DNA from 3 places in the Streptomyces sp. NPDC005438 genome. Region 2 is predicted to be linked to each of the others. Evidence: riboswitches for the same ligand, from Rfam matches in the RefSeq annotation. Region 2 holds a riboswitch; each other region holds the start of a gene.

Region 1 (2,258 bases), on a different contig from region 2:
GTCTGGCCCGCCCAGGTGTTGGGCACCTACTGCCTGGGCGGCACCCTCACCTCCCGGCTGGACCGGGTGCTGCGTGAGGAGAAGGGCTACACCTACGGCGTGCGGGCCTTCGGCCAGGTGCTGTACTCCACGCCCGACCAGGGCGGCGCCGCCCTGATGGGCATCAGCGGCTCGGTGGCCACCGATGTGACCGGTCCCGCGCTGGCCGACCTCCGCCAGGTGCTCGTCACCCTGGCCGAGGAAGGGCTGACCGAGGAGGAGCGGGACACCGCCGTACGCAACCTCGTCGGTGTGGCTCCCCTGAGGTACGAGACGGCCAGTGCCGTCAGTTCCACCCTCGCGGACCAGGTGGAGCAGCACCTCCCCGACGACTTCCAGGCCCAGCTGTACGCCAGGCTCGCCGAGACCGGCACCGTGGAGGCCACCGCCGCGGTGGTCAACGCCTTCCCGGTGGACCGGTTGGTGACGGTTCTGGTGGGCGACGCGGAGCAGATCGTCGAGCCGGTGAAGTCCCTGGGCTGGGGCGAGGTGAAGGTGGTCAGCGGCTGATCCGGTCGAGGCTGACGAGACGTTTGCCGAGGTCAGCGGCGTGAGAGTGAGCTGACCCCGGAGAAGAACCCCTGGTGCGATCCAAGGCACCAGGGGTTCTTTATGTCTGCTTTGAAGGTCTTTGTCGGGCCTCCCGTGTGGCCTGCGTGACAAAAGCCCGGATCTGTTTGCCGATTCTCAGATGTCCCCTTTAGCGTCGTTCGCGTTGTCCGTCAGAAGTGACCGCAGGACGCGGCCGACGGCAGCGATCGCCGAGTCCCCGAGGTGTCGACCTGGGGAGCCGGGGACCCAACCGCCTGAGTCCCGCCGAGGGCCAGGGGGGCTGACTGAGGCCCCTGGGGTGAATCGGAACATCCTCCGTCGAGGTGCCCGTAGGAGACCTTCCTGCTCCGAACCCGACAGCTAACCCGGTAGGCGAGAAGGAGGGAAAGGAGCACGCCGCTCATGGCGTTCAGCCGTCTTGTTGAACAGTGCCGCCACAAGGTCACTACCCAACGTAAGCAGATGATGATTGTCGGTGGCAGCGCTCTCGCGGGGGTCGGGCTGGTGACCGGTATCGCCACCGCCTCGGTGAGCGACGAGGGGCAGTCCAGGTCGGCCACGGGTTCCGGCGCGGTCGACCGGCCCCTGTCCGGTTCGCTGGACGACCAGGCCGAGACCCAGCGTGAGGAGGCCGGGGGCAAGGGAGGCAGCGCGTCCGGCGAGGGGAAGGACACCGGCCGCAAGGACGGTGCCGAGGACTCGCACCAGAAGCGCGGCGACGCCGACGCCGGCGGGAAGAAGCCCGGGAAGCCCGAGGACTCCGGGAAGAAGCAGCAGGAGAAGAAGGCCGCCGAGAAGGCGCAGAAGGCCGAGGCGGAGAAGAAGGCCAAGGAGAAGGCCGACAAGGAGAAGGCCGACAAGGAGAAGGCGGACAAGGAGCGGAAGCAGAAGGCCGACCGTTCCCAGCGCTCCAAGCCGGCCCCCAAGCCCAAGGGCTGGGTCTCCCCGATCGACGGCGGCAAGGTGACCACCCCCTACAAGAGCGGTGGCGCCCTGTGGTCGTCCGGCAAGCACAGCGGGATCGACTTCGCGGCCGGCACCGGTACCAAGGTGCGGTCGGTGTCCGCCGGGACCGTGGTGGTGGCCGGCGACGGCGGCGCCTACGGCAACAACATCGTGGTCCGCCACAACGACGGGACCTTCACCCAGTACGGGCACCTGTCGAAGTTCAGTGTCTCGCTGGGCCAGTCCGTGAAGGCCGGACAGCAGATAGCCCTCTCCGGTTCCACCGGTAACTCCACCGGTCCGCACCTGCACTTCGAGGCCCGGACCACCCCCAACTACGGATCGGACATGGACCCGGTCAACTACCTGCGCCAGCACGAGGTGCACGTCTGAGCAGGGAGTACCGAACGGGCCGGCCCGCACTGCCGGACCGGGTCACCCACCCCACGGTGACCCGGCTCCGCGCAGTCAGCCGATGACCAACGAGGTCGGTCCGACCGCTCACCCCGAGGTCCCCGGAACCCGCTCGTTCCGGGGACCTCCCCTCGGTCGTACCGCGTGTTCGCGCTCGTGCGGGGCACCGAGCCGTCCCCGGACGGGCCCCCGCTCGTCAGGCCGGCCGGCTGCCGAAGGGGTACGGCCCTCCCGGCCGTATCCCTTCGGGGCGTTCCGTGCTGGTGCCCCGCCTCACCCCGGGGCCCCACCTCGGGGGCGCTGCCATG
Region 2 (2,258 bases):
CCCGGTGCCCCGGCGGTGGCCCGACCCGGCGGTGGGGGAGCGGGTGGCCGGCTCCCTGGTTGCCGGGTTCCTGAGTTGGGTGCTGAGGGCAACCGGGCCGGGACCTCAGCCCCGACCCGGCAAGGCCCCGCCTCAGCCCAGGGTCAGCTTCTGCCCGGGCAGGATCACGTTGGCGTCGCTCAGCACCGAGGAGTTGCGCGCGTAGAGCTGCTTCCAGGTGGTGTCGTTGGCCTGGGCGATGGAGCTGAGGGTGTCGCCGGACCGCACGGTGTAGGTCTTGCCGGAGGCGCCCTTGCCCTGCGACGAGGCCGACGGGGACTTCTGGGACTGCTGCCGGGTGGACGACTCGGACGACGGCTTGCTGTCGCTGGTGCCGCCCTGGGGGCTGACGTCGGCGGAGGGGCCGCCGGCGGTCAGGCCGCCCGCGCCGGCGCAGGCCCAGGCGCCCGGACCCTGGAGCTTCAACAGCCGCTCGGCGGTGGCGATCTGCTGCTCCTTGGTGGCCAGGTCGGCCCGGGAGGCGTACTTGGTGCCGCCGGCCGCGGCCCAGCTGGACTGGGAGAACTGCAGACCGCCGTAGTAGCCGTTGCCGGTGTTGATGGACCAGTTGCCGCCGGACTCGCACTGGGCGACCTTGTCCCAGGTGTCCACGGAAGCGGCCTGCGCGCCGGTGGCGCTCAGCATCGGGGCGGCGATCGCGACGCCGGCGACGCCGGCCAGGGTGGCTATCCGGGCGACACGGGCGCGGTTGCCGTCACGTCCCTTGCTGGTGAACATGCTGTCTCCTCACCGATGCCTACGAGGTGAGCTGTCGGGTTCGGGCTGTGAGTCGCCCGGCCCGTCCGGCGAACCGGTACGGGCTTCACCCCTAGCCCTCGGGGGCCTTCCGGGCAGCACTGAGCTGCGACGGACGGCTCCGTCGGGCACCTACCGTGGGTCCCCCGCTCCTGCCGTGGTTGTTGCTTGAGGTGATCGAGGGGCCGTCGACAGGATTCGGCATAGCGGCCCTCGATGCCCGCGATCCGCGGACGGTGGCGACCGTAAGCACAGCGGTGCCGGCAGGCCAAAACCGGGCAGTGGGTGCCACTGTGGTCGATGAGGCCCATGGGGTGTGCTCTACCGCTCTTTGTGCAGGCCAGCATGTATGTGGCCGCATCGGACAGTTGGTGTGAGACGGATCAAGCGGAGAGAAGGGTCACAGGCTCGGGGTCCCGTTTCGGGGCCCTGTGGGGGTGTCGAACTGCCGGCCATGCGACGGAAAAAGCCTCACTACTGACCAAAAAGGTCGAAAGGGTTGGCGTCCTGGGACGCGAAAGGGGTGGTGCCCTCCCTCGGGAGGACACCACCCCTCGCGGACCCCGATCAGACCAGGTTGGCGGTCAGGGTGATCGTGGTGCCGGAAAGCGCCTGGCTCACCGGGCAGTTCGCCTTGGCGCCCTCAGCCGCCTTGGCGAAGGCCTCGGCGTCCAGCCCGGGCACCTCCGCCTCCACGGTCAGGTGGATGCCGGTGATTCCGGTCCCCGGCTCGAAGGTGACGTCGGCCTTGGTGTTCACCCGGGTGGGCGGAGTGCCCGCGCCGGCCAGGCCGTGGGAGAGGGCCATGGAGAAGCAGCTGGAGTGCGCGGCGGCGATGAGTTCCTCGGGGCTGGTCCGCCCGTTGGGCTCCTCCGCGCGGGACGGCCAGGTCACCGGCTGCTCGCCGATGCCCGAGGAGTCGAAGGTGACGGCCCCCGACCCCTCCAGCAGGTTGCCCTCCCAGACGGTGTGGGCGCTACGTGTGGTGGCCACGGTGGTACCTCTCTTCACTTGGTTCGCTCGCCGCACTGCGACGGTTGGACACCCCTATGCCAACACACTTCACGTACCCGGTGCCGACCGCACGCTGACGGACCCTCATCGTCACCCACCGGGCGCCCTGTCCCACCCGGCTGAGACTGACTACCGTGTCCCCGGGACATCGGAAGGGGTGGCAGTGGAGGAACTGGCGACGCTGGCGGCGGAGGGTGCGAGCGCCCTGGTCGCGTTGATGGTGACCGACTCCTGGGAGCGGGTGAAGGGGCGGGTCGCCGCCTTCCTGAGCCGGGGCCGGCAGGAGGACGCGGGCAGCGCGGAGGAGGAACTCGACCTGTCGCAGGGCGAGTTGGTGAACGCCCGGGACGAGGGTGACGAGGAGGCGGCCGACGACCTCCAGGCCACCTGGCGCAGTCGGCTCCGTCGGGTGCTGCGCGAGGACCCGGCCGCCGCCGACGAACTGCGCG
Region 3 (2,258 bases), on a different contig from region 2:
CCTCCACCATGCGGGACGCGCTGCGGGTGAGCGAGGCGCCGGTGATCTTCTCGCACTCCTCGTCCCGGGCGGTGTGCGACCACCCGAGGAACATCCCGGACGACGTGCTCCAACTGCTGGCGGACAACGGGGGCGTGGCGATGGTGACCTTCGTGCCCAAGTTCGTGCTGCCGGAGGCGGTGGAGTGGAGCGACCGGGCGGACGCCCACCTGCGGTCGCTGGGTCTGCACCCGCTGGACGGTACGGAGCGCGGGGTGCGGGCGCGGCGGGAGTTCGAGGAGGCGAACCCCCGGCCGGAGGCGACCGCTTCCACGGTGGCCGACCACCTGGACCACATGCGCCAGGTCGCCGGGATCGATCACCTGGGTATCGGCGGGGACTACGACGGGGTGCCCTTCACCCCGGCCGACCTGGGCGATGTGTCCTGCTATCCACGGCTTGTGGGCGAGTTGTTGGCGCGTGGCTGGTCCGAGACGGACATCGGCAAGGTCACCTGGGGGAACGCGGTCCGTGTCCTGGGCGAGGCGGAGGGGGTCGCGCGTGAACTGTCCGCGCGGCGCGGACCGTCGATCGCCACCCTCTCCCAACTCGACGCTCCGAGCGCCCAGAACGGGTAATTCGGACTCCCGTGACGCAATTCACCCCGCCTTCGGGCGGGGTGATGTCCGTTGCGCGCCGTTTGTTTTCCTCCCGCGCCATTCCCCTTGCTGGGGGCGGTAGTTGAGGAACGGCTTCCGTTCGTGCCGGTGGCCGCGCGTCGGCGTCGTCCGCCGTTCGGTCACTCCATCGGGTCGTCCTGGGTTAAATGTCTATTTCGCTCTCACGTTCAACTTCCCCGAGCCGCTTGTTTCGTCGCATTTTCTGCGTTTAACGTTCAGCTCCGCCGCTACCCCAAAGTGGCGGTCCGCTGCCGGACGCCGAATCCTGCCGGCGGCAGCGGATCCCAGACGTCACGTCTAACGGCAGGAGCGGGGGACCCAAGGTAAGTGCCGGACCCACGGGCCGGCTTGGGGTGAAGCCACCGAGAGGTGGCCGGGCAACTCCAGCCCGAACCCGACAGCTCACCTCGCAGGCGTCGGAGAGGAGCACCACTATGTCCGGACGCGGACGCCACCGGCGGCCACGCGACAGCCGCCTCAACAAGAACGTCACCCGCATCTCCGTGGTCGCCGCCGCCGGCGGGGTCACGACCATGGTCGCCGGCGCCAACGCCCAGGCCGCTTCCGTCAGCACCTGGGACAAGGTCGCCGAGTGCGAGTCCAGCGGCGACTGGAGCATCAACACCGGCAACGGCTACTACGGCGGGCTCCAGTTCGCCCAGAGCACCTGGGAGGGCTTCGGCGGCAGCAAGTACGCCTCGCGGGCCGACCAGGCCAGCAAGTCCCAGCAGATCGACATCGCGGAGAAGGTGCTGGCCGAACAGGGGCCGGGCGCCTGGCCGCTGTGCGGTCCCAAGGCGGGGCTCGCCAAGGGCGGTCCCGCCCCGGGTGTCGACCCGGGTGGCGAGTCCAAGCCCACCACGCCGGCCAAGCCCAAGGCCCCGTCCAAGCCCGAGCGGCCCAAGGGCGACCAGGCCAGCAGCCACGGCCGCAACGGTGAGTCCTACACCGTGGCCAGCGGCGACACCCTGTTCAAGATCGCCAAGGCCCAGGACGTACAGGGCGGTTGGGAAGCGCTGTACGAGGACAACCGCCAGGTCATCGGCGGCGACCCCGACGTGATCATCCCCGGCCAGAAGCTGAGCGTCGACGGTGGCCCGGCCAAGTCGGAGTCCAAGGCGACCCCGAAGAAGTCCGGTCCCAAGCACGCCAAGCCGAAGCAGTCCAGCGACCAGGCGTCCGCCCCCAGCGGCAACTCCTCCGGCTTCCAGGCTCCGGTGAACGCCCCGACCAGCACCGCCTACCGCGCGTCCGGCGGCTCCTGGTCCAGCGGTTACCACACCGGGGTGGACTTCTCGGTCTCCAGCGGCACCAGTGTCAAGGCCGTCGGCCAGGGCACCGTGGTGTCCGCCGGCTGGGGCGGCTCCTACGGCAACCAGGTCGTCATCAAGCACTCCGACGGGCGCTACAGCCAGTACGCCCACCTGTCCTCGCTGTCCGTCAGCGCCGGGCAGACGGTCAGCGGTGGCCAGCAGTTGGGGCTGTCCGGTTCCACCGGCAACAGCACCGGTCCGCACCTGCACTTCGAGATCCGTACCGGTCCCGACTACGGCTCGGACATAGACCCGCTGGCCTACCTGCGCGGTAAGGGCGTCTCGC

What was found. A riboswitch is a leader RNA that binds a small molecule or an ion and turns the genes downstream of it on or off. The one in region 2 is predicted to bind cyclic di-AMP.
Positions count from the first base shown of each region.
Region 1: it holds a riboswitch for cyclic di-AMP, as region 2 does, so the genes downstream of both, ABZT14_RS24900 (M23 family metallopeptidase) here and ABZT14_RS03780 (transglycosylase family protein) in region 2, are expected to answer to the same signal.
Region 3: it holds a riboswitch for cyclic di-AMP, as region 2 does, so the genes downstream of both, ABZT14_RS17230 (transglycosylase family protein) here and ABZT14_RS03780 (transglycosylase family protein) in region 2, are expected to answer to the same signal.

Region 1 is NZ_JBEXEP010000016.1:90,205-92,462, forward strand. Features, by position in the region: gene ABZT14_RS24895 (pitrilysin family protein) at 1-549, shown strand, start outside; cyclic di-AMP (ydaO/yuaA leader) riboswitch at 789-981, shown strand; gene ABZT14_RS24900 (M23 family metallopeptidase) at 1,054-1,929, shown strand.
Region 2 is NZ_JBEXEP010000001.1:910,282-912,539, forward strand. Features, by position in the region: gene ABZT14_RS03780 (transglycosylase family protein) at 133-777, opposite strand; cyclic di-AMP (ydaO/yuaA leader) riboswitch at 779-974, opposite strand; gene ABZT14_RS03785 (OsmC family protein) at 1,363-1,788, opposite strand; gene ABZT14_RS03790 (hypothetical protein) at 1,973-2,258, shown strand, end outside.
Region 3 is NZ_JBEXEP010000007.1:308,036-310,293, forward strand. Features, by position in the region: gene ABZT14_RS17225 (dipeptidase) at 1-617, shown strand, start outside; cyclic di-AMP (ydaO/yuaA leader) riboswitch at 939-1,088, shown strand; gene ABZT14_RS17230 (transglycosylase family protein) at 1,094-2,258, shown strand, end outside.